2 linked regions of the Lewinella sp. 4G2 genome follow. Each later gene encodes a partner of the first gene's protein in a complex. Links are inferred from orthologs where the notes say so. Each region holds a gene or a part of one and is shown on either strand. Other genes may lie near its edges.

Region 1 (15,324 bases):
CGAAGCCGATCACCCGGTTAAAGTTGGCGTTGACTTCGGAGGTATCCGCAAATTCACCAAAGTTTTGCTTATTGACGATGATGCCGCCGATGCTTGAGCGCGTCCCTACCCGCTGTTGCACCGCCCCAACGGTATAGTTATAGCTGGGTAAACCCTGGTCGAAATTATCCTGCGCCTGCATGTTTAGGAGGCCGACCCGTAAGTCGTCGTTGGCCTTTCCGCTGAGGCGGGCACCGAAGTAGATGGGGTTTTGGAGGCCCTCCCCCGTAGTCGTATCGCGGGTGACGCCGATTCGCCGGCTGAAGAAGGGGTTGGTGCGAGAGAAACCAAAACTGCCGAAGAGATCGGCGTTCTCCAGAAAGAATTGGCGCCGCTCCGGAAAAAAGATCTCAAAACGGCTGGTGTTGATCACCTGCTCGTCGACTTCCACCTGGCTGAAGTCGGGGTTGACGGTGAGGTCCAGGTTCAGGCCGGATCCGATTCCGACTTTGGCGTCTCCACCGATGTTGCCACCCCAATCGCTGGGTGTTCCTTCCTGGTAGTCACGGCTGAAGTTGCCACTGAGGTAGGGGATGACGGTCAGGTTCTTCCCCTGGGCCTGGGGGGCGCCGCCGATGAAGTCGATCGTCCCCATGTAAGCCAAGCTCATGATCATCTGGTTCTGGGGAATCCGGTGCCAGGTGGAGCGGGTGTTGGACTGGGTGTCAAAACGGTAGGCGTTGAAGTACCACTGCGTATCCCCATCCGGAAAACGGAGGCTGGTGTAGGGGATGATGAGTTCCATGGAGTAGAATCCCTCGCCGATGTAGGATTGGCCCCGCCATTTGTTGTCCCATTCTTCCCGGAAGTCGCTGCCATTTTCCCCACCGTTGTAAATAAGGGCTTCGCGGGTAACGCCCAGTGGATTCATCCCGAAGACGATGGCGTTGGTCTTATCCTTGAAGGGATTGAGTACGAAGGTCAGGTTGTCGTTACCACCAGCCCGGTAATCGCGGCGGAGACTCGGTACTACGAAGTCTTGCCCCTGCACGTAGCATTTGGCGCCGATGTAGAGGTTCCTATCGTCGAAGCCGAAGTAGATCTCGGTCTGGTCGCTGACGCGTCCGGTATCCGCAGGGAAAGTTTCCCAGAAGTTCGTGGCCGGTTGACTATTCGTCCACTGGGCCTCGTCTAATCTCCCATCGAGCTGAATGGTCTCGGTAAAGCGGGTAGCGGTAGCGCTCGGTGGTAGGTCTGCAGTGGCGGCATCAAACTGAGCCCACAGGCTTACCGGCAGCAGGAATAAAACCAGAAGGAGTGAGCGCAAATCGGTCCGTTTTTAGAAAGGGTAGGCAAAGGTAAGCAGCCACCCAGGCAAACGGTTTTCGAAATCAGGTGGAAGACTGTGGGGTACCGACAATCAACACTGAATGAGGTAAGGGGATTTATCATTTTCAACCATCAAAAAAGCCACCTCCCGGGAAGGAAGATGGCTAACACAGTTGTAGAATTGAAGTAGGCTTTTAGCCTTGAAAAGTCAAACACTGTTTCATTTGGTCAAGTGAAGCTTTAAATAGAAAAACGCTGTAAAACCTAACGTATTAGGTATTCTTCTAACGTAAGGGCGGCCAGATGGTCACACCTTTAGCTCATTTATTTTCAAACCATCATTTTTTGGTGCCCAACCGGCGGCCCGAAGTTTCTGGCTATCAATTCGTTTATCGCCCTCTCCCCCCGGCTCAAAGGCTTTGATATCCAATTGCAGGGCACCTGCGGCAGCGCCGTAAAATGCCCGTTTTGTGGGGTGTGCCGCGGCGCAGACATTATACACTCCCAGAATGTCGTGGTCGAGAATAGCTAGCTCTATTGCCGTTACTGCATCTTGTTGTTCGATCAAGTTGACGGGCGCGTCCGCGCGGGAGACCGCCATTTCTTTGCCACCGTAGAACCTGCCCGGGTGGCGGCCCGGCCCGATGAGACCGGCAAAACGCAGGATGGTCAGACGGGGAAAGGTGGAACGGAGGTAGTCTTCCACGGTAACGATGGCGCGGGAAGAATGAGTCTCGGGGGCTACTTCCGTCTCTTCATCCACCGTTCCGGAGGTTGAGCCGTACACGCCGGTGCTACTGCAAAAGATGACGCGAAGGCTTTTTGTCCGATCACTGCAGGCTTGAGTGATGGCACGAATTTGTTCCAAATACTTTTCGGTCGTCGCTTCTTTAAAACGACGGCCACCGGGCGGGATAGTAATGACCAAGTGGGTAATGCCAACCAGAAAGGCTGCAGGGATGGGCTCCGGTAATTTCACCACGAACGCTCGGAGTGGTAAGGCTTGGGCAAGCTCATCTCTTCCAGCTTCGGTCGTCTTGGCAGCGTGTACCTGAAGCCCCCGATCACAAAGGCTTTTCGCCAGTGCCGTACCCAACCAACCAGTCCCGAGGATGGCCACTTTTAATTTAGAATTGTCGTCCGTCATACCGCAAAACTAGGGTTGTATTCAACTAAATCGGGACAGTTCGCAATAAAATTACAAAATCAATTTAATTGGATTAACGTAATCAAATTAGTTTGAAATAGTGGTGCGAAACCTTATCTTTGTAGGACCAAAGCACCCGGCGAGTAACGCATTTGTTTTGAGTGAGTTTTACGCGGAGGGGTAGTGTTTACTATTCCTTCGCTTTCACTCGAGCTAATTGATGTATCAGTTCATTTTTACCGTTGGCGAACCGTCTTCTACGCGCCAACGAATAGTTCTACTTGCTACCGGGATACCAAATAAGTACAGATTTCCGGTGCAATTTTTTTGCAACCATTTTGGATTACCCCGCCGCACTATAGAATGTCGGTGGGGTATTCTTTTGCTACTCACTACCGCGTATACTGTTATACATGAAATGCCTATCACGTCTCCCCTCTCCTTTGGAGAGGGGCCGGGGGAGAGGAATACACAACTTCATGTAAATCGGTGTACACTACCGCACCATTCAGACTTCCGTGCAAGGTCAAAGACAAGTGTTTGCTTTAGTACGGTAAAGCAACTACGTAGCGGATACCTAAATTAGCCCGTCCCAGTAACTCCCCGGCCTAGTGCCGACCAAGCCACCTTATTATCATGATCGAATTACAAGCTGATACGCCAACCGGTATCGCGGGCTACCTACGGGAGCGCCAATTTCTACGGACGGGGGAAACCCTTATGTCCGTTACTAAAGCGGGGGAGGGGAACATGAACGTGACTCTATTGGTAACGACGAGTGAACGGCAGTTCGTCCTCAAACAAAGCCGGCCCTACGTGGCTAAGTACCCGAGTATTCCGGCGCCGATCGCGCGGATTGACGTTGAATACCAGTACCTGAGCGCCGCGGCGGAAGACCCCGAACTGGCCGGCCACCACCCCGCGGTTCTAGATTATGATGCCGCCAACTACACTTTGCTGTTGGAGTATCTGGAGGGCGCCGAGGATATGATCTACGTTTACGAGGAAGGCCGTTCCATCAGCCGAACCCAGTTGCGGAGCTTATTGAATTACCTCTCGGTCTTGCACCGGGTGAACGTAAAGGATTTCCCCGCCAACGAAGAACTCAAAGCGCTGAACGCCGCCCACATTTTTGAGCTGCCCTTCAATCCCGACAACGGTTTCCCGCTAGACGATTTCCTGCCCGGCCTGGCCAACGTCGCCGCGGTTTACCAGTACGATAAAAAGCTTCGGGCGAAAGCGCTGGAACTCGGAGCGCAGTACCGCGCGGCTGGCCGCCAGCTTATTCACGGTGATTTTTACCCCGGCAGTTTCATGCGCCGTAAGGGTGAGGTGTTCGTCATCGACGGAGAGTTCGCCCACCGGGGGGCGCCGGAGTTTGATCTCGGCGTACTCATGGCACACTTGCTGCTCTCCGAGGCCGAGCCGGAACTCCTTACCGAGATCGACCGCAGCTACCGTAAACCACCGGGTTTCAACGCCAAACTGGCGCGGGAATTCTGCTACGTGGAGGTCATTCGCCGCATCATCGGTATCGCCCAGTTACCACTCTCGCTCACGTTGGGCCAGCGGAAATCATTGCTCGAGCAGGCCCGGATTGGCCTCCAATAAACCTGCGTACCTGTCAGGCCGTTCTGTTTTTTCGTGACAATCAGTCACTTAGCCGGCCGTGGCGTGCTTTGTGCGCGCTGCCGGTGGTGCCGCGTATCTTTGCGGCAATTTTAGCACAATACTTTTTCTCGCATATCCAGCGCCATCACATCAATAAGGGCGCTGTCGCAGGTGCGGAGGAAAAGGGTAAATAACGTATCTCATGGCCGGTGGCTTCACTAAATTCATTAAAAATCTCTTTGGCTCGAAACAGGACCGGGACGTAGCTACCTACGAACCTATCGTCCAGCAGGTCAATGAAGTATACAATACGCTACAGGGGCTCTCCAACGACGAACTCCGGGGGCGGACAACCATGCTCCGCGGCCGCATCAATGAATACCTCGCCGAAATCGACGCCGAGATCGAACGGCTGACAACGCTCGCCGAAGAGGAAGCAGACTTCCACCGCAAGGATGCCATCTACAAAAAGGTAGACGAGCTGAAGAAGAACCGCGATGAGGAACTCGAGGTCGTACTTAAAGAAATCCTTCCCGAAGCCTTCGCTACCGTGAAGGAAGCCGCCCGCCGGCTCACCGAAGACGAGGAACTCCGCGTAACCGCTACCCAGGCGGACCGTGACCTCGCCGCCAACGAAAAGAAAGACCACATCCGCATTGAAGGCGATACGGCCATCTACAGCAATAAATGGACGGCCGCCGGTGGCGAAATTGTGTGGAAAATGGTTCACTACGACGTGCAGCTCATCGGTGGTATGGCCCTTCACGAAGGCAAGATCGCCGAGATGCAAACGGGTGAGGGTAAGACGCTCGTCGCCACCCTCCCGGCCTACCTGAATGGCCTCAGTGGCCAGGGCGTCCACGTCATTACCGTGAACGATTACCTCGCCCGACGGGATGCAGAGTGGATTGGCCCATTGATGGAGTTCCTCCAACTCAGCATCAACTGTATCGACTACCACCGCCCCAACAGCCCCGGCCGCCGTGCGGCTTACCAGTGCGACATAGTGTACGGTACTAACAACGAATTCGGCTTCGATTACCTGCGGGACAATATGGTCCGCAACATCGCCGACAAGACCCAGGGTAAGCACCACTACGCGATGATCGATGAGGTCGATTCCGTCCTGATCGACGATGCCCGGACGCCCCTCATCATTTCTGGCCCGGTGACGGGAAGTACGGATGACCGCGACTACGAAGAGCTCAAGCCCCACATTGAAAAACTGGTAGCCGAGCAACAGCGCCTGGCCAACAAATTCCTCACCCAGGCCAAGAAACTTGCTAAGGAAGGATACCTCGGCGTGGAAGACGGGGAAGCTGGTTTCCCCCTCCTCCGGGCGTACCGCGCGCTACCCAACAGCCGCCCCCTCACGAAATTCCTCTCCGAAGACGGTATCCGTACCCTCCTGCAAAAAACGGAGAACACCTTCATGGCCGAGAAGAACAAACGGATGCCCGAAGTGGACGCCGAACTGCTCTTCACCATTGATGCTAAGAACAAACAAGTTGACCTTACTCCGAAGGGCGTAGAATACCTCAGCCGCTACAACCAGGATCCGGAATTCTTCATCATGCCTAACCTCGCCACCGACATGGCCGAGGTGGATAACCGGACGGACATTTCCGACGAAGAAAAGTCGTTGGCCAAGAATAAGATTGCCCAAGACTTCGGCGTCAAATCAAAGCGCCTCCACGCCATCCGCCAGTTGCTGAAGGCCTACACGCTCTTTACGATCGATGATGATTACGTGGTCCAGGACGGGCAGGTGAAGATCGTCGACGTCCAGACCGGCCGGATGATGGAAGGCCGCCGTTACTCGGATGGTCTCCACCAGGCGCTGGAATCCAAGGAGAACGTCAAGATTGGTGAGATCACCCAAACCTACGCAACGGTGACGCTGCAGAACTTCTTCCGCATGTACCACAAGCTGGCCGGTATGACCGGTACGGCCGAGACGGAAGCAGGAGAATTCTGGGACATCTACAAGCTGGACGTTGTGGTGATCCCCACTAACCGCCCCATCCAACGGGATGACCGTAATGACCTCATCTACAAAACCGAACGGGAGAAATTCAACGCCGTCGTTAACGACGTGCAGGAGATCACCCAGGCTGGTCGCCCCGTCCTCGTAGGTACGACCTCCGTAGAGATCAGTGAGAAACTGAGCCGGTACCTCCGTTCACGGGGCATCGAACACAACGTACTGAACGCCAAGCAACACCAGCGCGAGGCGGATATTGTCGCTGAGGCGGGCCGGCCCGGTCAGGTTACCATCGCTACCAACATGGCGGGCCGGGGTACGGACATCAAACTGAGCGACGAGGTGAAGCAGGCCGGTGGCCTCGCCATCATTGGTACCGAGCGCCACGATAGCCGGCGGGTGGACCGCCAGTTGCGCGGTCGTTCCGGGCGCCAGGGAGACCCTGGTTCCAGCCAATTCTACGTATCGCTGGAGGACCGCCTGATGCGCTACTTCCAATCCGAACGGATCTCCAAGTGGATGGACCGCGCCGGCCACAAGGAAGGCGACGTCATCCAGGCGGGCATCGTGACGAAGTCCATCGAGAACGCTCAGAAAAAGGTCGAGGAAAACGCTTTCGGTACTCGTAAGCGCCTCCTGGAATACGATGACGTAATGAACATCCAGCGGGAGGCTATCTACCGCAAGCGGGACAACGCTCTGAGTGGTAAACGCCTGGCTTTGGATATCCATTCCATGTTCGAGGGCTTGCTCGACGACATCACCTTCCAGAATAAGCAGAATGGAGACTTTGACAGCTTCCGCTTCGACGTGCTGCGCATCCTCGGATTCGAGACCAAGATCGATGCGGCCTTCTTCAAGGAGACGAAGGAAGTGAATGATATTGCTGATCGCCTGCTGGAGGAATTCCAGGGTTTCTACCACAGCAAAATGTTGCTATTGGTGGATCGCGTGATGCCTCACATCCGTCAGATTCAGGAGGACCAGCCCGGGCGTTACAAGCGTATCGTGATTCCGTTTACGGATGGCTCTACTCACCCGCTAGCCATTACGGCTGATATCGAAAAGGCCATCGAAAGCAACGGCCGGAGCATCATCTCCGACATCGAGCAGACCGTAACCTTAGCCATCATCGATGATAACTGGAAGGAGCACCTGCGTTCCATGGATGAACTGAAGACCTCCACCAACCTGGCCTCCTTCGAGCAAAAGGACCCACTGGTGATCTACAAGATGGAAGCCTATAAGCTCTTCGAAGGCCTTATCCGCCGAATCAACGAAACCACTACGGCTTACCTCGCCAAGGGTGACCTCGTGCTACAGCGGGCTGAGGATGTTCAGGAGGCCAAGGCTCCAACACGTCAGCCCGCTCAGGAGCAGGTAACCACCAACAAGCGAGAAGCGGAAGCCGCCGCCGCCCAGAAAGCAGCGGATAATGCCGGCCAGGCCCAAAGGCAAAAGGTGGAGACTTTCCAACGTAAGGAGGCCAAGGTGAAGCGTAACGACCCCTGCCCCTGTGGTAGTGGTAAGAAGTTCAAGCAGTGCCACGGTAAATAATCCAGTAGAGCATCTCTGGATCCTAACTAAGAATGGGGGCGAGCAATTAATGCTTGCCCCTTTTCCATTGGCTCCTTTCTTTGTTAAAAGGTGAGCGCAATAGAAGTAAAGACACCGATTAAAGATCGTGGCTGACTATCTTGCGCCTCGGTTCACAGCCATGCATGGCTAGTGTCCGCCGCTTACTCGTCTCTCACGAACATCTTTTGCCACCGGTTTTATTAGGGTGGTACTGAGTCTTTCCCTAAACGTCACCCACGGGTGGCCCACAATTTTCGCCTTGAAAGAGCTGATTGATCATACTTTTCTAGCTGCCGAATGTACCGGGGCGGACGTGGACCGTATCTGCCAGGAGGCGTTGGACCACGGCTTCCGGGCTGTTTGTGTGCCACCCTACTTCGTAACCCGGGCCCAGAAACTGCTATCGGGTAGTGACGTGCTGTTAGCAACCGTCGTTGCCTTTCCGAATGGTTACCAGGAAACTGCGGTCAAGGTGCAGGAAATTCGCCGGGCCATGGATGAGGGGGCGGACGAATTAGACATCGTCATCAATATTGCTGCGGTAAAATCCGGAGATTGGAGTTACGTCCGCTCGGATATCGAATCCGTCTCTACTACGGCCCGCCTCAAGGGCAAGGTATCTAAACTGATTGTGGAGGCCAGCACGCTGACGGAGGAGGAGCTCAAGCAGGTGTGTGACATTTGCAATGACGTGAAGCCTAACTTCGTTAAAACCTCCACGGGCTCCCGGGGAGGGGCCACCGTCGAGCAAGTAAAATTCTTACGGGCGAACCTGGTGGAGGAGATCAAGATTAAAGCTAGCGGAGGCATCCGCGATAAAGCGTTTGCCGAAGAACTCGTTGCGGCTGGTGCGGACCGGATTGGTACCTCCGCCGGAATTGCCCTACTGGCCTAACTACTACTCATTATGATGCGTATCCTGTCCGTCCTTTTTACTTGGTCCTTACTCAGTACCTGCGTCAGCGCCCAGGCGAGTGTAAGCGTGAATGTAGACCCCCGCGTGGAAACGTTGATGGATCTGTTCGTGCGTTCAAACGAAGCGACCAACAAGGTATCCGGATGGCGAGTACAAATTTTGGCTACGACGGACCGCGCCCGCCTGGAAACGGTGGAGGCGGACTTCAAAGTGAACTACCCAAATATCCCGGTGGATTGGGTACACACTAAGCCCTACTACAAACTCCGGGCCGGCGCTTTCCTCACGAAACAGGAGGCCGAGCGACTGAAATTTACCCTCAACCGCCAGTTTGAAGGCGTCTACCTGGTGAAGGATGACGTGAAGAAGTCCGAGCTACTACGCATGTACTAGCCTCGGACAAGGTAGCGTTGGGATACCATTCGGACTATTCGGAGCAAAACCAAGTCTTACCCATTTAATGGGTGTTAAGCCCCCATCATGATTGGAGGTATCCGTGATCGACACATCGTCGATCCCATCACCGTCATCATTTATTTCTTCCTCGTCATCAGCGGGCTGATCATGCTGTACGCCGTGGGTAGACCGCCCGACGGTTACGAGACGGGAGACCTGACGGTGCTCCTGAATTCGCTGGCGGGAAAGCAATTCATCTGGTTGATCATCTCCCTGGGGGCCTGGTTTCTGGTAGACTTGTTCATCGATCGACAGACTTGGGTGGTTGGCGCCTACCCAATTTACATTGGGACGGTAGTACTACTGATCCTGGTACTATTGATTGGTAAGGAGATCAATAACGCCCGCTCCTGGTTCGCGCTGGCGGGGTTTACCTTCCAACCCAGTGAACTGGCCAAGTTTGGCACTTGCCTGGGGATGGCCGCCTTCCTAAGCCAGTGGACGGGAAAGATGGACCGGATCAAAAATATCGGTTACGGAATGCTGATTTGGATCATTCCTGCAGCGTTCATCGTCCTGCAGCCGGACCCAGGATCTGCCCTGGTCTTCGTCAGTTTTTTCTTGGTGATGTACCGGGAGGGGCTACCGGGATTACTACTTGGTTTTGGCCTGTTTACGGCGGCGATGTTCCTATTAGGTATTGTTTCTACCCCGGGCTTACTGACCGCAGCTTTGATTGGGCTTCTCCTTTTGGTGATGAGTTTTTCCACTCCCCAAAAGATGTGGTACTGGGTATTGGGAAGTGTTGTCCTGATCGCCGCAGCCGCTACGGCTTATTTTCAGTTTGGCCTGGGTTGGCCCGTCTTACTGACACTGGGCGTGGCCTTTTCCGCGATGGTCGCCTTTCTCTTCGTCCGGCAGCGAACGCAAGTTGCCCGCGTCAGCCTGGGGACTTTAGCTTGGGGAGGATTGATCGCGGTGGCCGCGAACTTCTTTTTCAACAACGTGCTGCTACCTCACCAGCAGGACCGGATCAACGCCTGGCTACGCCCGGAGGGGATGGACGAGCGGGGCGCGCTGTACAACATCATCCAATCCAAACTAGCGATCGCAGGCGGTGGCTTCTCCGGCCGGGGCCTCTTTGAGGGTATCATGACCAAGTACGATTACGTACCGGAGCAGGAGACGGATTTTATCTTTTCAGCCGTGGGAGAGGCGCAAGGCTTTATCGGTTCCGCATTTATCATCCTCGCCTTTTTGGGATTGTTGTGGCGCCTCAGCGTCATCGCCGAGCGGCAAACGCGGACCTTCGCCCGGGCTTTTGCCTATGGGGTAGCGGGCATTATCGCCATCCATATGCTGGTCAACATTGGGATGACGATGGGGCTAATGCCAGTGATTGGTATTCCCTTGCCCTTTATTTCTAAGGGGGGGAGCTCCCTGCTGAGCTTTACGCTAATGATCGCCGTGGTGCTGAAGTTTGACAGGATGCGGGGGGTGGTATAGCATAGCCCGGAACTGGAGAAAACGCTACTGGATCTCAGCAGACTAAAAAACTAAAATAAATTTGCCAGCAGCACTTTAAAAGTGCAACCCTGCCCACGGCGCCTCGTCTCTACCTTCAAACAAGCAAACCACCCCGTGGGCGTCAATCTAATCCTATCACCTATGTCAACAGCCGCCGACTATCGCGACACGCACCGCGAGTTGGTCCTGGGCTGCCAGCGGAAGGACCGCAAATCCCAACGCGAGCTCTACGGCCATTACGCCAAACCGATGTACAACCTCTGCCTGCGGATGCTCCGGCATTCCCACGACGCGGAGGACGTCATGCAGGTGGCTTTTGTGGACATCTTCCGCAAGATCGACACCTTCAATTTCGATGCCTCGATCAGTGCGTGGATCAAGCGCATCGTCGTCAACCGCTGTATCGACCACCTGAAGAAGCGCCGCTTACTGACGACGGATTACGACGCCAAGCAGCACGACATTCAAACCGACGAAAGCCCCGTCGGGAGTGACTCCGCTACACCCGGCTTTCAGGCAACGGGTATGACGGTAGACCGCGTAAAGCGGGGCATGATGAAACTAAGTGAAGGGTACCGGGTAGTACTGAGTCTTTACCTGTTTGAAGGCTACGACCACGAAGAGATCTCTCACATTCTCGGCATCAGCGTCGGGACGAGCAAATCACAATTCAGCCGCGCCAAGAAACGGCTCGCGGCCATTTTAAACGAAGAAAAATAATCCTCCACCATGGCTAACGATAAGCTAGAGGATTTCATCCTCAACCATAAAGAAGAGTTCGAAGCGGACACCCCACCGGATAGCCTCTGGGGCCGCATTGAAGCATCGATCACCCCCGAAGACGATGAACCCGACGATTTTGAACGGTTCGTCGCCAACAACCGGGAAGCCTTCGATAGCGAAACGCCTCCACCGGAAATGGAAGCTGCCATCATGGGCCAACTCGCCGAAGCGGACGCCACCCCGGCCTCCCCACTGCGGGTCACGCACCGCCGCCGGTACCTCCCCATCCTCGGGATGGCCGCCTCCGCCCTGGTACTCATCGTGGCTGCCTTCCTCATCGGGAGCAGCCGCGGTTACCAGAACGCCGAGCAGGACCGTGTAGCCCTCGAACTTGAACGTATCAACCCGGAGTACCTGGAAACAGAACAGTACTACCAACGGGAGATCGCCAGCCAGTTCACCCGCGTCAAGCAAGTGAACAACGACCCACAGTTGGTCGCCGACCTCAAAGAAATCGATGCAGCAACGGCCGAGATCCGCGCCTCCCTGCTGGAAGTCCCGGAAAGCCAACGGGCAGAATTGGTAGAAGAGATGATCCGCATCTACCGCACGAAACTTGATATCCTGCTTCGCGTCCAGCGGCAGATCCCCCCCGGCAGCCCCAAGGCTGCCTCCAAAAAAGCAAATGAAAATGAGTTATAGAATCACTTCCATCCTCTCACTACTACTGGCCTTCGCGCTGGTTGGTGAGGTCTCCGCCGCCCCGGCTGGTGGCTGGGAGAAGGACTACGAAAAAACCTTCTCCGAATCCTACGACGTCAACGGTCAGGGCTCCGTTCGGCTGGAAAACCGCTACGGCGAGATCAACGTCGAAACCTGGAACGAAAACAAGGTTCAAATCGACGTCCAGGTCCGCGTAACCGCTAGTTCCCAGGAAAAGGCCGACGCCATTTTTAACCGCATCACCATCAACTTCTCTGGCGGGGGTAACCGGGCGACGGCCACGACCGAGATCGGCCAACGCCAGAAAGATGGCAGCCTGTGGGATATGATCTTCGGCAATTCCATCTCCATCAACTGGGGCGACAACTCCAATGACTTCAAGGTCTACTACAACGTAAAGATGCCCGCATCAGCTTCGTTAGAAACGATTGCCAAATACTGCGATGTACGCCTGCCCAACTTGAGTGGTAACAACACGACGGAGGTTGGCTACGGAGACCTCGTCGCCGGTAAACTCTCCGGCAGCAACAACGTGAAGATCTCCTACGGGTCGATCCGAGCCGATGAGTTGGGCAAAACCAGCAGCCTCCGCTTGCGCTACAGTGAAGCGGATATCCACCAAGCAGACGTACTCACCTACGACGGGCGCTACAGCGAGCTGGAGCTCGGAACCCTCAACCGCATCAACGTTGACGCTGGCTACGAAGAGATCGAGATCAAGAAGGTGACGGAAGCGACGCTCCGCGGTAATTATAACGACGTGGAAATCATGGAGGTGGATGAATTAGACGTGGACGGCAGCTATTCCGACTACTCCATTGGCACCATTTTCCGCCGTCTCCGCGCCGATAGCAACTACGGAGACATCGACGTGGAAAAAATTGGCAGAGATTTCGAAAAGATTGACGTTACCACGCGTTATGCCGACGTTCGCCTCGTTATGCCAACGGGCCGCGGCTATGATGTAGACGTCAGCGCCCGCTACGGCGACGTTTCGGTGTCTGGCAACGGTCAGCTGAACCGCAACAAAGAGGGTTCTTCGGAATCCATCAAAGGAAAAATTTCCGGTACTGGCACCGGCCGTGTTTTTATCTCTACGGCCTACGGAGATATCTCTCTCCGCCAGTAACCACAAGAACTTGTTGATTACTAGTTTAGAGTGTTTACGAAGCCTCCCTGGAATGACTTCCGGGGAGGCTTCCTTTTTTGCTGTTAGCCAAACAGCGTTTCTTGATCAGCCCGCTACTTCTCCCTCCAGTTGGCAGGCCCGTTCTGCCTGCAGCACGTGGCGCCAATTGTGGTAGATGACCGTCCGGAGGGTATCACAAAGTCGTAGTTTGATGAAACGCGTCAGGCTGATGCCGGTCTTGGTCTTCGTTAAGTCTACCTTGGCGGCTAGTTGCAATAGTTCCAGGGTTTCATCTTGGTACTTTATGAATTGTGCCAGTGCGGCCTCGGTGGGTTCCATCCCAAAATTTTTGGGGTTGGCGCTTCGCGGCGTGCTCACCTTTCTCATGGCTGGACCAGGTTTCATCCCCGCAGCGAACTTGTTGCCCAACCAGGAAGAAGTATAAGTTGCCTGGGGCGGGTGAATCGAAGTAGCCATCCGCCGCCGCATTTCCGGTAGGTAGTAATCACTGTAATAATTCAAGTGAGCGAAGCACTCCACGGCATTCCAGGCATCGGGGCGCGGCCGCAGGTGCAAAGTAGCGTGGGGTAGGGCAGCTAAACGTTGGGCCGCCGCCCGGTTGCTGATGGTAAGGTCGGTCAGTCGTTGAAGTAACGCTTCGGTATTGCGGGGGGACATAGGACGGAAGACTTGATGATGGCTCAAAGATCCCGGAAAAACCCTCCCCCAATCTTACGCAGGATCAAGATTACGCCTGAGAACGGATGTGGGAAAGCGTTTCCGGCGTCATCCGCAGATAGTTAGCGATGTAACGGGCCGGGATTTCCTGAAACAGCTGGGGGCTCCGTTCGAGCACGCGCCGGTACCGCTCCGCTGGGTTCTTGATCAGTAGGTCGATTTCCCGATCAAGCTGTCCGACGAGCATCCAGGCGGAGACCTGCTGCCAAAGTTGAGCCGCTTTAGGGTTGCCAAGAATACGTTCCCGGTACATTCGGCCAGGCAGAGATAACAGCGTACACGCCCTGATCGCCCGCGCGCTAAGGATGGTCGGCCGGCCGGTCAGCAGGCAATCAATGGCGGAGTATACGTCTCCCGGATAGGCGAAGCGGATGATCTGTTCCTCTCCGCCGTTCGTCACCACGTAAACCTGGATGGTACCAGTTTCTACGAGGTAAATGGTATCGTTCCGGTCTCCCGGCTGGTGGAGGAAATCCCCGCGTTTCAGGGTGGTCCGGCCTTCCCACATTTCTTCTTCCCGGAGGTAGTCCTTTAGTTGCTGGAGGGGGGAAGGCATGGTAGGTAAGTATTTAGGATTGCCGGTGATTATTTACCCATTACCCTGCACCCGCGGCAGCGCCCGCTTATTAAAGAAGTAGATGCCGAGCCCACCGGCTATCATAAACCCGATGGCGATCAATTGCGCCTGGCTGAGGGCCACGCCCAGCACGTCGTACCGGTCGTTCACCCGGATGAACTCGATGAAGAAGCGCTCGATGCCGTTTAGAACGAGGTAGATGGAGATCAGCATGCCGGGGATGGCCGTATACCGTTTGCGTAAGCCCCACAGTAAAGCCCCAATCGCCATAGCCATCAGGAACTCGTAAATGGAAGTGGGGTAAACGGCCGCGGGCAATTCTTTGCAGTATTCCCAGGTGCAGCCCGGGATGGCCACGCCGCGTTCCAGTACGTTGTGCGGGAAGGTAGAGCTCCACATCCAGTCCGGTAAAAACCACCAGTTGGGCTGCGGGCCCGCTACGATGCCCCAGTCTCCGTCGCCACTCAGCTGGCAGCCGAGGCGGCCCACCCCGTAGGCGATAATTAGACCGGGCGCGACGGCATCGGCCAGCGGAAGGATTTTGATGTCGTGCTTGCGGGCGTACCACCAAACCGCCGCCGCGCCGCCAATGAGGCCACCGTAAATGGCCAGCCCGCTTCCACTCAGCAGTACGTAGATGGGGTCTTCAAAGAATCGGGGGAGGTACTCGATGATGGCAAAAACCTTAGCCCCCAGCAGACCACCAAAGGCGGCGGCCAAGGTGATCGGGCCCACCCGGTCGCTGGGGTAGACGGTATAGGTTTCGGCCTTACCTCCTCCTTGCTTCTGCCCCTTGAGTTGGCCGATACGCTGCCGCCGTTCGAGGTCTTTCGTCAGCAGCCAGGCCGCCGTCAGAAAGGCGAAGAGCAGAAAGAGGCCAAAGGTCTTGGCAATACTCAACACGCTATCCGGCGGAGTGCCGAAGAGAGCATTGGCGAGGTAAGAAAGGTCTGGGTACATGGAGTGT
Region 2 (15,277 bases), 1.9 Mb from region 1 along the record:
TGCTCCTCGTCCTATTGCACTGCACCTGCGTCAGCGCCCAGAGCCCTACGGTGGCGGCGGTGCGGGACCAGGGTTACCAACAACGCCTTTTCCTGCAGCAGAACAGCCCGGCGGCGGGACTGAAATTTGAAAACATCGGCCCGAGTATCATGAGCGGGCGGGTGACGGACGTCGCCGTGGACCCCGCCGACCCCCGGCATTTCTACGTTGCCTACGCCAGCGGTGGCCTCTGGGAGACGAAGGATGACGGCATCACTTTTGAGCCTCTTTTTGACGACCTGCCCGTAATGACGATCGGCGCCATCGACGTGCACTGGATCACCAAAACGATCTACGTGGGCACCGGCGAAGTGAACTCCAGCCGCTCCTCCTACGCCGGCAATGGCGTGTACCGAAGCACCGACGGCGGGAATAGTTGGACGCACGTAGGCCTCCCCGAATCCCACCACATCGGCCGGGTGATCGTGGACCAGCGCGACGTCAGCACCGTCTGGGTCGCCGCCATGGGCCACCTCTACAGCGATAACCCAGAACGCGGTGTGTTTAAGACCACCAACGGCGGTGGCACCTGGACGAAGACGCTATTCGTTAACGACAGCACCGGTGTAGTGGACCTCATCCGCGACCCACGCAACCCCCAGGAATTGTACGCCGCCAGCTGGGAACGCAGCCGCAAAGCCTGGAATTTCAAGGAGTCCGGCAAGGGCAGTGGCGTTTACCACAGCACCGACGGCGGCACAAACTGGTCGCAGATCAGTAATCGCTCGGGTGGTTTTCCACTCGGTGAAGGCGCGGGGCGTATTGGCTTGAGCATCAGCTACGATACGAACGGTGATCGCTACCTTTACGCAAGCATCGACAACTACTTCCGCCGCGACGCGGAACCCCGGGATACGCTCGATAAAACCCTTACCAAAGATCTACTGCGGAGCATGCCGCAGGCCGACTTCCGCCGCCTCCAGACCTACCAGCTTGACGATTTCCTGAAGGGCAACGGCTTCCCCGCCGATCTCGACGCGGCGACGCTTTTGGCGGATACAACCGACGAAGCGATCTCCCCCCTCGACCTCGTGGAATACCTCGAAGACGCCAACTCCCTGCTCTTCGACACGCCAGTGAAAGGCTTTGAACTGTACGTATCCAAGACCAACGGCGAGAAGTGGGAGCGTACCCACGCTGAGTTCATTGACGGGCTTTACAACAGCTATGGGTACTATTTCGGCGTCATTCGCACCCTGCCGGACGACCCGATGACGGTCTACGCGCTCGGCGTACCGATCATCAAATCAACCGACGGTGGTGCGACCTGGGCCGGCATCAACGGCGACAACGTTCACGCCGATCACCACGCATTGTGGATCAATCCTGAGCGCCCCGACCACCTGATTAACGGCAACGACGGCGGCATCAACATCAGCTACGACGGCGGCAAAAATTGGCGCAAGGCCAATAACCCGCCCCTCGGCCAATTTTACTCCATTGCGGTCGATGACCACCCCGATGGCTACCGCGTTTACGGTGGTTTGCAGGACAACGGTACCTGGCGCGGGCCCAATAATTACTCCGCCAGCCCCGGCTGGATGCAACGCGGTGAGTATCCCTACAAAATGCTCTTCGGCGGTGACGGAATGCAGGTGGAGGTTGACCCCCGGGATAACAATACCGCCTACCTCGGCTACCAGTACGGCAACTACTACCGGATGGACATGGCCGCTGACACCTCCACCTACATCACCCCGAAACACAAGCTCGGTGAGCGCCCCTACCGCTGGAACTGGCAGAGCCCGATCCTGCTCAGCCCCCACGATCCCGACGTAGTCTACATGGGGTCCAACCGCTTCCACCGCAGCAGCGACCGGGGTGCCAACTGGGCCATTACGAGTGAGGATCTGACGCAGGGTGGCAAGCCGGGCGACGTTGCCTACGCGACACTTACCTCCATCTCCGAAAGTCCCATCACCAAAGGGCTGCTTTACGTTGGTAGCGACGATGGCTTGATCCACCGCAGCGATGATGGTGGCGAGACCTGGACGAACATCAACAACGGGCTGCCGCGGAATCTGTGGGTCAGCCGAATCGCCGCGGGCAAGCACGATGCTTCCACCGTCTACCTCACCCTCAATGGTTACCGAAATGATGATTTCACGAGCCACGTTTACAGGAGTACCGACCAAGGGGCCAGCTGGGACCGAATCGGTCAGTTCCTACCCACGGAGCCCGCTAACGTGATCCTGGAAGACTATTCCTCCCCCAACCTACTCTTCGTCGGTTCCGACCACGCCCTCTACGTGAGTATCGATGGCGGTAAGAAGTTCAATACCGTAAACAATGGCTTGCCGGCCGTGGCGGTCCACGATCTTGTCATTCACGAGCCCAGCGGCGACCTGATCGTCGGCACCCACGGGCGGTCACTTTACAAGGCCAACGTCAAACTCCTGCAGGCCGCCGCGCGGGAATCCGGTGCCATGGCCATTGATGCTCCCGAGGTTGTCCGTTACTCCAGCCGCTACGGCACCCTGGATTTTGACCTTCAGACCCGTAAGCCAGAAATGAAGTTCGCCGTTTATAATCCGGGCGCTGCCGCGGGTGCGGAGTTAAGGATCAAGAGCGACGACGGAACAACCCTCTACCAGCGGGATCTGAAATTGATGCCGGGCATCAACCAGTTCACCTACGACCAGACCTTCGATGGGCGTTTTGCCGAAATGGTCAGCGTTGCCTTGACCAATATACAGGAAGACAGCAGCCGCCCCGCCGCTAAAGTGGAAGCTGCTAAGGACGGTAATTTCTACCTCCGCAAAGGCAATTATACCCTGACGGTGGCGGCCGGCAGCAACGTGGTCGAGCATTCCTTCGAAGTGAAGTAGTTCCGTCCCGAAATCAATTCCTGAGGCTCGTGCATTCCATCCGCTTACTAGAGTGAGCGGATGGATGTACGGGCTTTCTCTTTTTAACTACTGCTTGCACTAATAAATCCCGTAAACATCAATCACTTACGGGCAATTTTTGCGACTTTTGCACTTTGTAAGTAGGGCGACTAATTGTTGCCCTTACTTTACACCAACTCAATACTAAGTGCCGGGGTAAACACTTTGACTCTGCGGTCAAGAACCTACTTCAAACCGACCCACGGCCGAAACAGCATCGCGCTACGCTAACCACCGGAATACATGAGGTTATTCAGTCTTTTTCAGCAAAACCTGGCCATTGATTTGGGGACCGCCAATACCCTGATCATTCAGAATGGAGAGGTGGTGATTGACGAGCCTTCCATCGTAGCCATCAACCGTAAAACGGAGGAGACCATCGCCGTCGGTTACCGCGCCATGCAAATGCACGAGAAGACTCACGAAAACATTCAGACTGTCCGCCCACTGAAGGACGGGGTGATTGCCGACTTCCGCGCCGCCGAACACATGATCAAGGGGATGATCGAAATGATCGGGACCCGCAAGTCATTCCTCACCCACCTCAAAATGGTGATCTGCATCCCTTCCGGCATCACCGAAGTAGAAAAGCGCGCCGTATTTGAAAGCGCCGCCCGGGTAGACTCCAAAGAGACCTACCTCATCTACGAACCCATGGCCGCCGCCCTCGGTATCGGCCTCGACGTAGAGGAACCCATTGGCAACATGATCATCGACATTGGGGGTGGCACGACGGAAATTGCCGTCATCGCCCTGTCGGGAATTGTTTGCGACCAGTCCATCCGCACGGCGGGGGATGAGTTCACCGAGAACATCGTCAACTACATGCGCCGAAGCCACAACATCCTGATTGGGGAGCGGACGGCAGAGCAGATCAAATTCCACGTAGGTTCCGCCCTCGGCCAACTGGATAACCCACCGGAAGATTACGCCGTCAATGGCCGGGACTTGCTCAACGGTATCCCCCGCCAGATCACGGTCAATTACCAGGAGATTGCCGCGGCGCTCGATGAATCCATTCAGGCTATCGAAGAAGCCGTCATCCGTGCCCTGGAGACGACGCCTCCGGAACTCGCCAGCGACATATACAAGACCGGCCTATACCTCACCGGAGGTGGTGCCCTCCTCCGTGGTTTGGACAAGCGTCTCAGTGCCAAAACCCAACTACCCGTCCACGTTGCCGAAGACCCCCTGACTGCGGTTGTCCGTGGCACCAGCAAGGCTTTGGCGGATACGCGGCGGTACAAGAGTATTTTGGTACCGAGCTCCAGCGTAAGTTAATTATCAGTCTATAGTCTGTAGTCTTTAGTCTATAGTGCATCTACTCAAGACTAAAGACTACAGACTATAGACTACAGACTACCCCGTGCAGCAACTACTCCGCATATTTTTCAGCAACGGCAGCTTCTTCACCTTCGTGGCGCTGCAGCTGGTAAGTATGTACTGCATCATCAGCTTCAACAGCCCCCAGGCTTCCATCGCCGCCGAAACCTGGAGCATCCGGGCGGGGGCCGTCCGTAGCGTGACGGAGAGCGCGCGGGATTACCTGGACCTGGAGGCGGAGAACGAAGCTTTACGCCAGGAAACGGCCCGGCTGCGACAGCTCCTCCCCGAAAGCAGTTATGACGCCAAGGTGGTGGTGGATTCGATGGAAGACCGCCAACTCATCCAGCGTTACAACTACCTGACTGCCCACGTCGTCAACCGCTCGCCGTACCGGCCCAACAATACGCTGATCATCGACCGTGGACGTACTCTTGGCGTCCGGCCCGGCCAGGGCGTAGTGGGAGCCACCGGGTTGGTGGGTATCGTAGACCGGGTTACGGAGAACCACGCGCGGGTGCTCTCCGTCCTGCACCAGAGTATTCGCATCAGTGCGGGTTTGCGCTCCGGCGATTTTGGCACCCTGCGTTGGGATGGCCAGGATCCGCGTTACGTCACCGTAACCGATTTGGCGGATTACATCAAAGTCGCTCCCGGGGATACGATCTTCAGTACGGGTTACTCCAACGTCTATCCAACCAACCAGGTGATTGGGACGGTTGAGTCGGCGGAGGTACAGCCGGGCACGGGAAGCCAGAACCTGCGCGTAGCGCTATCCAATGACCCCTTGATTGAGACTGACGTATTCGTCGTGCAAGACCTATTCAAAGATGAATTGTCTGGCCTTGCCGACGAGGGAGAGACTAACTAATCAACGCTAACGACTAACCTAATATGCGCGGTTCCGACCCCATCAGTAATGGAATACGGTTTGTCGTTTTTCTCTTCCTGCAGGTTTTCCTGTTCAGGCAGGTGAGTATTTCGTTTGGGGGGACGGCCTACCTGTCCATCATCGTCAGTCCGCTCTTCATCGCTTTACTCCCGCTCCGGACGCCACGGCCGCTCGTGGTGCTTTTTGCCTTCCTACTGGGCTTTGGTACGGACCTCTTCTACGAATCACTGGGGGTGCACATGGCGGCGGCCTGCTTCACCGGTTACATGCGCCAATTCATCTTGCGCTCCCTCGAGCCGAAGGATGGTTTTAAAGTAAAGGCGAGCCCCGAAGGACGGGATTTAGGTTTCAGCTGGTGGATGAAATACCTGGCCCTTATGCTGACCGCCTACCTGGTTTGGTACTTCAGCATGGAAGCTTTCTCTCCCGTATTTTGGAAGGATATTACGCTGAAGGTGGCTTGTTCCCTTCCGGTATCCTGGTTGGTTTCACTGGTGCTCGTCATCTTCATTCGGCCAAAGATTTAAGCTCTTGTCCAAGAGTACTTCTGGACCAACGTGGTGTCGCGCATCCAGCAAAATGGACGGTATTGTTTTAGCGTTTACCAATCACGAGTAACCGATCTTCACCATCTCAAATCAATAATCTATGCAGGGGAGCGCCCCAGCGGCTCAACATCCACGCGCCATCACGATCAGGATCATCTTCGTGTTGATCACCCTGTTCCTGGTGGGGAAGGCCATCCATTTGCAGGTGGCCAGTTCCTACTGGCAGCAGCGGGCGGACCGGGTGGGGTTCAGCAAGGAGCAGCTCTATCCAGCACGAGGATTGGTCACGGATCGGAACGGCTACTTACTCACTAATAATGCCCCGGTCTACCAGATCGAGATGACGTACAACAAGTTCGCCAAGCACGCCGCTGCGTTCGATACACTGGAGTTCTGCCGCCTGCTTAACATCAGCCGAGACTATTTTGAGAACGCAATTCCCAAACAGTGGGCACCGAAGTACAGCAAGAGCAAGCCTTTCATTTTCCTGCCCAACGTCTCGCCTACTAAGTACGCTACGCTGCAGGAAAATCTGTTCCGCTTTCCTGGCATTTCGGCGAGCCTGCGGAGTTCCCGCAACTACCCGCCGGGGGTTGCGGCTCACTTACTGGGTTACATGGGTGAGGTCAACCAAAAAGCCATTGACCGCGGCGACGGGGCCTATAACCGGGGAGATTACCACGGGATTTCCGGTATTGAGTACGAATACGAAAGCCACCTCCGCGGTAAGAAGGGCAAGCGCTGGCAGTACCTGGACCGCCTCGGCCGTGATGTCGGCAACGTTAAGGCAGAGGAGGATGCCGTAGTCGGTTCCAACCTCATCACCACCTTGGACCTCAAATTGCAACGATACGGGGAGAGTCTGATGGTCAATAAGGTAGGGGCGGTCATCGCCATCGAGCCGGCTACCGGGGAGATCCTCTCCATGATCTCCGCGCCTACCTACAACCCCAACTTACTCAGGATCGGTCGGCAACGTGGCCGGGCTTTCACGATGCTGCAACAGGATACGTTGAAGCCACTTCTCAACCGGGCCGTCAACGGGAAGTACGCGCCGGGGTCACCCTTCAAATCCCTCGTCGCCCTCATCGGAATGCAGACCGGGACGCTGGAGGCCAACCGCAGTATGTCCTGCAACGGAGGTTTCCGAAGCGGTGGCCGGTTACTGTTGGGTTGCCACGCCCACCCCTTCATCAACAACGTTCCACAGGCGATTGCCCAGAGTTGTAATAATTACTTCGTCACCGCCTGGCTGGAAACCATTAATCGGGATGGGTCGGTTTCCCCCAAGGAAAAAATGGATGAGTTCAATGACTACCTAGGGCAGTTCGGTCTGGGTAAAAAGCTAGGAATAGATTTCCCCGGCGAGATCAATGGCTTCCTACCTACGAGTGATTGGATGATGGCTAACTCCGAAAGAAAAGGCGATGATTTCTGGCGCGCTATTTGGTATAGATCACTGGCCATCGGACAGGGAGAATACGAAATGACCAGCCTCCAGATCGCCAACTTCACGGCGGCCATCGCCAACCGGGGTTTCTGGTACACGCCTCACCTCGTCAAACAGTTACAGGAAGGCAACGAATCCGTGACCCGCCCACTCCGGGTGGAACGCCACAATATTGACATTGACGAACGCCACTTCGAAACCGTCGTGGAAGGCATGCGCCAGACCGTCCTGAGTGGTACCGCCCGCCGCGCTGACGTCCCCGGCCTGGACGTATGTGGCAAGACCGGTACCGTACAAAATCGCTTCGGTGACCACAGCGTTTTCACCGCCTTTGCGCCACGGAACGATCCGCAAATCGCCATCCTGGTCTACATCGAAAACGGGGGCTACGGCGGCACCATCGCCGCACCCATCGCCAGCCTGATGATCGAGAAGTACCTCAACGGCGAAATCGCCAAAAACCGCCAGTACCTGGAAACCAGGATGTTTGAGACGGATATGACCAGCCGGGGGGAGACTTCTATTCGGGAGATAGAATAATAGTCTGTAGTCTGTAGTCTAGAGTCTACAGTGGCCCCAACTATAGACTACAGACTATAGACTACATACTAATCACTCCTCCGCCGCCAATACCCCATTAATATTCAGCCGCATTGCCATATCCATCACGGTGACGACGCCTTCCACCGGTGCGTTGCGAGTGGGGCTGATGAGGATGGACTGGTCGCGATCTGCTTTACCCGTCAGGTAAGTTTCCAAAGCTTCGGGGCTGATGCTGTTACCGTTTAGCAGGAAGGTGCCCTGGTTGTTGATGGTCACGTCGTCAATGTTCCGGGTGCTGGGGCTCGTGGGGGTGTCCGAACGGCCGGGCATCTTCAGATTCAGCGCGTGGGGGGCTACTACGGTGGACGTCAGCATGAAGAAGATCAGCAATAGGAAGATGATATCCGTCAGGGAGGACATGCTGAATTCGGCGGTAACCTTGCTGCGTTTGCGTAAAGCCATTTTTTAGTCTGTAGTCTTTAGTCTGTAGTCTATAGTGCTAGCACTACTCGACTACCCTACTACTTAGGTTGAGTAGCGATGATCGCCCGGGCGCGGTTCTGCGCGGCGAGGGTCATGATGGGAGTGATGTTTTTGAAGGGTACGCCGGTTTCGGCTACGATGGTCACGGTGGTGTTTTCTTCGTCGTCGGATTGGGCGATGGCGTCGTTTACCGCGGCGGCGATGGCGGCTCCCCGCACTTCCTGGCTGTTGACGCTCACCTTGCCGTCCTTCTCTAACTGGACGACGATGTTCGTCGGGGCCACCGTCTGGCTATCCGAGCGCGGCAGTTCAAAGGGCTTGATCTGCACGAAGTTGGACGTCAGCATGAAGAAGATCAACAACAGAAAAATGATGTCCGTGAGGGAGGACATGTTGAATTCCGCGTTGGGCTTATTGGAGCGTTTTAAGGGCATATTTAGTCTATAGTCTGTAGTCTGTAGTCCGCTGTCCGTAACCCAATAGCTACGTGGTGACACTATAGACTATTGACTACAGACTGTAGACTACTTACCCCGGTTCCTGCAATAGATCCATAAACTCCGTAGTACTCCGCTCCATCTTGTAAACGACTCGCTCCACGGAGGCGACGAGGTAGTTATAGCCAACGAAAGCGAGGATACCGATGAAGAGGCCCGCAGCCGTCGTCAGCAGGGCGGAATAGATGCCACCGGCGAGGACGTCCGGCGTAATGTTCTCCGCCGTACTCATTTCGTAGAATGCCGCAATCATACCGGTCACGGTACCAAAGAAGCCAATCATGGGGGCGGCACCGGCGATACTGGCCAGCGTGCTCAGTCCTTTTTCAAGGCGGAAGATCTCCAGGTTACCAACGTTCTCAATGGAAGCATCGATATCCCGTAGTGGGCGGCCGACGCGGCTCAGGCCTTTGTCCACCATCCGCGCAACGGGGCTGTCCGTCGTGGCGCAAAGGGCGCGGGCGTTGGCCATGTTTCCGGCCGACATTTCCAGGCGGATGCGCTCCATGAATCCTTCGTCTTCAGCACCGGCGGATTTAATCACCGCAACGCGTTCCAGAAAGATGTAACAGGCTATCACGAACAACAACAGCAGAATACCAACGATGATCATCGTCAGGATGCCGGAGTCCAGCAATACGGAAAACAGATTCTGGCTTTCGACGATTGGTTCTTCCGTGCTGGTCAGGGTGGGTTCTGCCTGCAGCAGGAGATAGCGAAGGTTGGAAAACATTGGGGTGTGTATTTAGCATCAGCAAAACGTCGGTGCGCCGTCTTTCGTATGTCGGGTGGGCGCAGCGACTCTCTAAGTCTGCCAAAGGTAAGTAAGGGCGGGTGAAAAACGAACGTAGTCACTCCCTCCGTGCTGACCAGTGTATATGCAACACGATCTATTGCCCGCCACTGCGTCCGCCACCTTCCCTAAGCTACTGTCATTCAACCCATCACATTATAAATAAACCTAATAACAGTACCTTTATGTGTTGATTTTTCCAAATGTGTCTTTCCATGAAATTAGGCCTTTCCGCGCTCTGCCTGCTGCTGAGCTTCGCAGCCGTGGCTCAAACGTCCGCCCTGACGCCCGAAAGTGTGGCTGAGCTACAGGCTCGTGGCTACACCGTCAAGGTGAATACGGAGCGTTACTTTACTTTAGAATTAGCCGCCATTGCGGTCCCCCCCGCTGAGTTTCTGCGTACGCACGTCACCATTTTGGGCGCTGCCGCAGGTACAAAGTTTGTACCGGGAACGGGAACGCGCGCCGTGGATGGGGCCCGGTACATCCGTTTCGGACAGCGCCTCAACAATGCGGATGTCATTGGCGGGGAGGTGAGCCTGCGGCTGGACGGTCGGGGATTCCCCAGAACAATCAGCGGGTACCTCGCACCGGCGGACGCCTTTTCCTCACTTGCCCTTTTCTCTGCACCCGCGGCAGCGCCCGTATTCTCCGAAGCTGCATTAATTGATGCTGGACGAGCACACTTAACCACGCAGTACCCCACCATCGCTGATTGGCAGGTTGAACCCAAAGACGTGGTTTGGATCTCCGCCAACCCTTGGTCAAAGACAGAAAAAAGGCACCGGACGCAGGCCATCGAATTTACCGAGCCCGGAGGTTTCCGTGGCACGATGGTGTACGTTGACGTGCTCACGGGCAAACCCATTTTCGACCACCAACTGCACTGCGACCTGGACCGGCAATTGTACTCAACGACCACCGACCCGACTAATTTAATCTGGGAAGAGGGCCAGGCCTTTCCCGGCAACCTCAATGCTGAAGGCCAGGAAATGCTGACCGCCACCGGCGAAGTCTACCACCTCTACCACCGCACCTTCGGCCGCAATAGTTACGACGACGCGGACGGCGTGATGCGCACCCTCACCGACCGCCAGGACGCCTGCCCGAATGCTTCTGCGAGCGGCGACCTGATCCGCCACTGCCCCGGAACAGTGACCGATGACATCGTAGCCCACGAGTGGACGCATAACTACACCGGTGCCATGGGCAATCCCATCTATCAGTACGAAACTGGGGCGATCGACGAGGGACTTGCCGACATCTTCGGTGAAGCCATTGACCTCCTAAATGACCGCGGCAACGACTTCAACGATGACCGGATGCGGACCCGCTGCGACAATAACAGCCAACGCTGGCGGCTGGGGGAAGACGCGGCCGTATTCGGCGGTGCCCTCCGCGACATGTACAACCCCGAGTGTGAAGGCGACCCGAGCAGCCGGAGTAGCAGCAGCTTTTCCTGTGACCCCTTTATCGACAATGGTGGCGTCCATATCAACAGCGGTGTCGTGAACCGGTCTTTCTCCCTATTGGTGGATGGCGGCACTTTGAATGGCACGACGGTGAATGGAATCGGCCTGACCAAGGCCCTGCACATCTACTTCCATGCCAACGAAAACTACCTTGGCCGAGTGACCGACTTTCGCGCCTTCGCGGATATGCTGCTGCAGAGTACCGAAGACCTCTACGGTACGGATCTGCCAAGCCTTACGTTGATTGATCTGCCCGCCGCGCCCTCCGGACTGATCCTCACCGCAGCTGACCGGGCCGAAGTGGAGAACGCCCTCACGGCTACCGGGATGCTGACGCCCAACGCCTGCCCCTCCACCCCTACCCTCGCCCAGAACCCTCCCGCCAGTTGCGGTAGCAATCCGGAAAACCAGGAACGCATCCACCTCAACGAAGACTGGGAAAATGGGCTCGGCCCCTGGACGCTGAACCAAAACCCAAGTAATCCCGCCACGTGGACGGACCAACCCTGGGTGATCCTGGACAACCTCCCCGACGGTCGCGCCGGTACCGGAGTTTACGCCGCCGACCCCGCCATTGGCGACTGCGTTGACGACCTCGAGAACGGCTCCACCGCAATCACCAGCCCCATCATTGAGCTACCGGCGGACGCTGCGCTGATGGAACTTCGCTTCAACCACTACTATGCTACGGAGCGGAACTATGACGGCGGCGTGCTACAGTATTCCCGCAACAACAGTTCCTTCCAATTGGTCCCCATCCAAGCCTTCATCTATAATGGTTACGACGGCGCACTGATTGGGCCGGGAAGTAACGACAACCCTTTTGCTGGGCGCCAGGCCTTCCACGGCTCGGATAGCGGGCGCAATACCGGCACCTGGGGTACTTCGGTGGTGGACCTGGACTACTTCGCCAACCCCGGCGACGACCTCCGCCTCCGGTGGACGATGACTTTTGACGGTTGCAACGGCACCCTGGGTTGGTATTTGGACGAAGTCACCGTAAGCTCTTGCGTCGCCGCTGCCTTACCCGTTATCTGGAGTGAAGTTTCGGCCGAGGCGAAGAAGGACGACATCCTGGTAAAATGGACAACGACGGAGGAAACAGACAACGTCGGCTTCACGGTCGAGCGTACGGATAATGGTAAACCGTTCACCGCCATTGGGACCGTAGCCCCGACAACTGAGACCACCGGTGAGTACGGCTTCGTCGACGAAGCGCTGGTACCGGGAACGAACTACACTTACCGGATCGCCCAGCGTGACTTCGATGGATCCATCAGTTACTCCCCACTGGTTTCGGCTGTGCTCTCCGGGAAAGTTGAGGGCATTGCCGCCTTCCCGAACCCCGCGACCGACCGGTTGACGATCAAAGCCGCGGATGGCTTACCTGTTTATCTACTGGGAAGTGACGGGCGTCTGATTAGCAAAACAATCATTAAGGGAGGTAGCGCTAGCCTTCAAGTGGCTGATTTACCGGCGGGCGTCTATTTCCTACGTCAGGGGTCCGAAAGCTTGAAGGTAGTTATCGGGAATTAGGACAAATACTGCATCTTGTTGGCTCAAATAAAGTGACATGCCCAGTTTTCAGCCGACCAAAGCCAACTACGGTCTCTTATCTCTCCCCGCTACGGCCATGGGTTTTGCCCTTTGCGTACAGATTGCCGCACTGAGTTGGATCCTGAATACCCAGTACGGCCTCAACCTGGAGGAGATTGGCCTGGTATGGTTGGCCGGTCCGGTGGCAGGCATCCTGGGTCAGGTGCTGATTGGAGCGCTGAGTGACAACGTTTGGTTCTGGGGAGGCCGGCGGCGGCCCTTCATCGTGATTGGTGGCACCCTCGCCGCCCTGATGATCCTCGCCCTGCCTAACCTCGGACTGATCCAGTCGGCCCTCGGCGTGGAGAGTCTGATCGGTATTGCGCTCACCGTGGCGCTTACCTTGGACTTAGCCATCAACGTGAGTTTTAATCCGGCCCGTTCCATTATTGCGGACGTCACCCCGAAGGGGAAGATGCGCACGGACGGGTTCACCTTCATGCAGACGGTCTCCGGCTTCTTTGGCGTGCTCGCCTACCTGATCGGGGCATTCATCAGTAATTACTTTCTGATCTACGCGGGGGCGATCATTGTATTTCTTTTCAGCGTTTTCCCCGCCTTCCTCATCAAGGAACCGCGGAATCTAGAGGACGTCGAAACTGACGGCGTAGTGGAGGTCCACGACGGTTTGGTCGAAGACATCCTGGATGCCGATGGCCCGCGCCAAACGGCAACCACAGCCGTTGGGAACACGACTGATTGGACGGAGTTCCTCAAGATCTGCGTCGCCCACGCTTTCACCTGGGTGGGTGTACAGACGATGTTCATCTACACCTTTGGCTACATCAAGAGCAACATCATGGGATTTGAGGTGGAGCAGGTACTAACGGATCCACAGAACAATGACATCGGCTTCGCCATCGGGATTGCCTTTGCCATTTTGAATACCGTCGGATTCCTTTTGCCCGCCTTCGTGCTTGCTCCGATTGCCACGAAGATCGGCCGCGTCAAAACACACGCAGCGGCCATCGCCATCAGTGCGGTGGGCTACGGTTTGATCGTCGTGTTCGGCACTTCAATGACGGCCTTCTTTCTACTGATGGCCATCGTTGGCGTCGGGTGGGCGGCCGTGGTGAGTTTGCCCTTTGCGATCATGTCCGAAGTGGTCGATTCCCGCAAGATGGGTTTGATGATGGGGCTGTTTAACCTGTCCGTAGTGCTGCCGCAAATCGTGGCCTCCTTACTTGGGGGAACGATCAATGCGGCGGATGATAAAGCGGCGATCTTCTACATTGCCGGGGGGATGTTGGCGGCTTCGGCGGTACTGTGGTTGCTGGTGAAGGAGCCGGTTTCGGAGGGTGAGGTGGTGGCTGGTGGTGGTGGCGGGCACTAGGAGCTAGTGGGTCGTTTTCGACAAGAGGTAAAGGGAGGAAAGGAGGGTTAAGGGGGCGCTGCGCGCAGCAGGGTGACACACTTCTCTATCTTCTCTGACAGCTTATTCTTCTTTGCGAAACAGAATTTCTGAAGCAATTAGTCGTGGGTAATTTTCTACAAGACGTAAAAGAAGGATAAGAGGAAAAGGAGGCGCTCCACGGCGCAGCCGCACCTCCTTTTCCCCCTTTATCTCCCTTTCCTTCTCTCGGAAAACGATCCAACAGGCTCCCCTACTCGACCACGAGCAAGTACCGCTTCTTCTTCCCGTTCTCAATCAGGATGAAGCGGTCGTGCAATAAATCTCCCGAATTGAGCTCGGCATCTACGTCGCTGACTTTTACCTTGTTGATGGCGATGGCATTCGCCTGGATGGCCCGCCGTGCCTCCGATTTGCTGGAAAGAATGGAGGTCAAGTCAGCCAGTACGTCGATTAAGCTGGGGGAAGCCGCCAGGGCGGAGGCGGGGACGACAAAATCCGCGATCTCACCGCGCAGCCCTTCGATGGTTTTCGCGTTGAGGCCGGCCAGGTCTTCCGGGGTGGTGCCGCGGCCGTAGAAGATATCCGTTACCCGCTTGGCGGTGGCGACGCCTTCGGCTCCGTGGACGCGTTCCGTTAGCTCCGTGGCCAGCGCGTGCTTGATGGCGTTTACCTCGCGGAAGAGGTTGTTGTCCGGCCCGTGGGCTTCGACGGTGGCGACGTCGGCCAGGATCTCTTCTTTGCTACGCAGGGAGAAGGTCTTTAGGTAGGTAGGGATATCCGCATCGTTGGAGCGGACCCAGAATTGGTAGAAATCGTAGGGGCCGGTGAGTTCGGCATCCAACCAGAGGTTGCCTTTTTCTGACTTACCGAATTTCGAGCCGTCGGCCTTCGTTAGTAAGGGAGTGGTGACGGCGTAGGCTTTGCCTTCCGCGTTGCGGCGGACGAATTCGGTACCCGCCGTAATGTTCCCCCACTGGTCGGAGCCGCCCATCTGGACGGTCACGCCGTGGTCCTGGTACAACTTCTGGAAGTCGTAGCCCTGCAGCAATTGATAGGAGAATTCGGTGAAGGACATCCCAGATTCCAGGCGGTTCTGGACGGAGTCCTTCGTCATCATGTAGCTGATCGTAAGCGTCTTTCCTACGTTGCGGAGGAAGTCCAGCACGTTCATGTTTTCGTAGAACTCGTAGTTGTTCACCACGCTAAAGGCGTGTTCCTCCCCAACTTCCTTGGCACCTGCGGCAGCGCCCCGGAGACCGGCGGCGATGAGTTCCAGCATCTGTGCTTTCTGGCTTTCCAGGTTCGCGTCGAGCTCTTCGTAGGATTTGAGTTGGCGCTCCTTGTCCTTACCGGAAGGGTCGCCGATGCGGCCGGTTGCCCCGCCGAAGAGGATGACCGG

Evidence for each region.
Region 2: the proteins of rodA (region 1) and A3850_RS11345 are in contact, whole or in part, in a crystal structure (PDB 6PL5), measured with the Thermus thermophilus proteins. The link is inferred for Lewinella sp. 4G2 from one-to-one orthologs. Residues at the interface, in WP_223903423.1 of Thermus thermophilus: Phe161, Val165, Phe168, Val169, Leu172, Pro198, Tyr199, Glu202, Tyr211, Arg212, Asp213, Gln220, Val221, Gln223, Ser224, Ile226, Ala227, Ile228, Gly229, Ser230, Gly266, Phe267, Val270, Leu274, Tyr277, Gly278, Leu281, Phe285, Leu289, Arg297; in WP_223903432.1 of Thermus thermophilus: Arg4, Ile5, His6, Leu8, Ala9, Phe12, Ala15, Leu16, Leu19, Gly20, Arg22, Ala23, Trp24, Leu26, Gln27, Val28, Tyr31, Tyr34, Leu36, Leu43, Thr45, Asp47, Lys156, Gln157, Gly158, Ser160, Val184, Leu201, Glu202.

What each region holds. Positions count from the first base shown.
Region 1 is NZ_LVWJ02000014.1:772,577-787,900, reverse strand. What follows is about bases 8,305-11,235. They hold rodA (rod shape-determining protein RodA), read left to right. Parts: upstream 8,305-9,024; coding sequence 9,025-10,446; downstream 10,447-11,235. Other genes in these bases: A3850_RS04630 (anti-sigma factor), read left to right, coding at 11,197-11,235; A3850_RS04635 (RNA polymerase sigma factor), read left to right, coding at 10,609-11,187; A3850_RS04645 (SPOR domain-containing protein), read left to right, coding at 8,536-8,937; deoC (deoxyribose-phosphate aldolase), read left to right, coding at 8,305-8,523. Also shown: A3850_RS04670 (DUF5916 domain-containing protein), read right to left, coding at 1-1,306; A3850_RS04665 (NAD-dependent epimerase/dehydratase family protein), read right to left, coding at 1,616-2,455; A3850_RS04660 (phosphotransferase), read left to right, coding at 3,092-4,066; preprotein translocase subunit SecA, read left to right, coding at 4,269-7,607; more of deoC, read left to right, coding at 7,888-8,304; more of A3850_RS04630, read left to right, coding at 11,236-11,892; A3850_RS04625 (DUF4097 family beta strand repeat-containing protein), read left to right, coding at 11,882-13,042; A3850_RS04620 (DinB family protein), read right to left, coding at 13,148-13,720; A3850_RS04615 (Crp/Fnr family transcriptional regulator), read right to left, coding at 13,791-14,336; A3850_RS04610 (prolipoprotein diacylglyceryl transferase), read right to left, coding at 14,370-15,317. UniProt on the Escherichia coli protein: Peptidoglycan polymerase that is essential for cell wall elongation. Also required for the maintenance of the rod cell shape. Functions probably in conjunction with the penicillin-binding protein 2 (mrdA).
Region 2 is NZ_LVWJ02000014.1:2,703,149-2,718,425, reverse strand. The notes cover bases 5,352-8,235. They hold A3850_RS11345 (penicillin-binding protein 2), read left to right. Parts: upstream 5,352-5,790; coding sequence 5,791-7,680; downstream 7,681-8,235. Other genes in these bases: A3850_RS11335 (biopolymer transporter ExbD), read right to left, coding at 8,205-8,235; A3850_RS11340 (biopolymer transporter ExbD), read right to left, coding at 7,753-8,145; A3850_RS11350 (hypothetical protein), read left to right, coding at 5,352-5,669. In the rest of the region: A3850_RS11365 (glycosyl hydrolase), read left to right, coding at 1-2,867; A3850_RS11360 (rod shape-determining protein), read left to right, coding at 3,171-4,208; rod shape-determining protein MreC, read left to right, coding at 4,294-5,121; more of A3850_RS11350, read left to right, coding at 5,145-5,351; more of A3850_RS11335, read right to left, coding at 8,236-8,600; A3850_RS11330 (MotA/TolQ/ExbB proton channel family protein), read right to left, coding at 8,695-9,396; A3850_RS11325 (M4 family metallopeptidase), read left to right, coding at 9,672-12,464; A3850_RS11320 (MFS transporter), read left to right, coding at 12,502-13,857; tyrS (tyrosine--tRNA ligase), read right to left, coding at 14,129-15,277. UniProt on the Escherichia coli protein: Catalyzes cross-linking of the peptidoglycan cell wall. Responsible for the determination of the rod shape of the cell. Is probably required for lateral peptidoglycan synthesis and maintenance of the correct diameter during lateral and centripetal growth.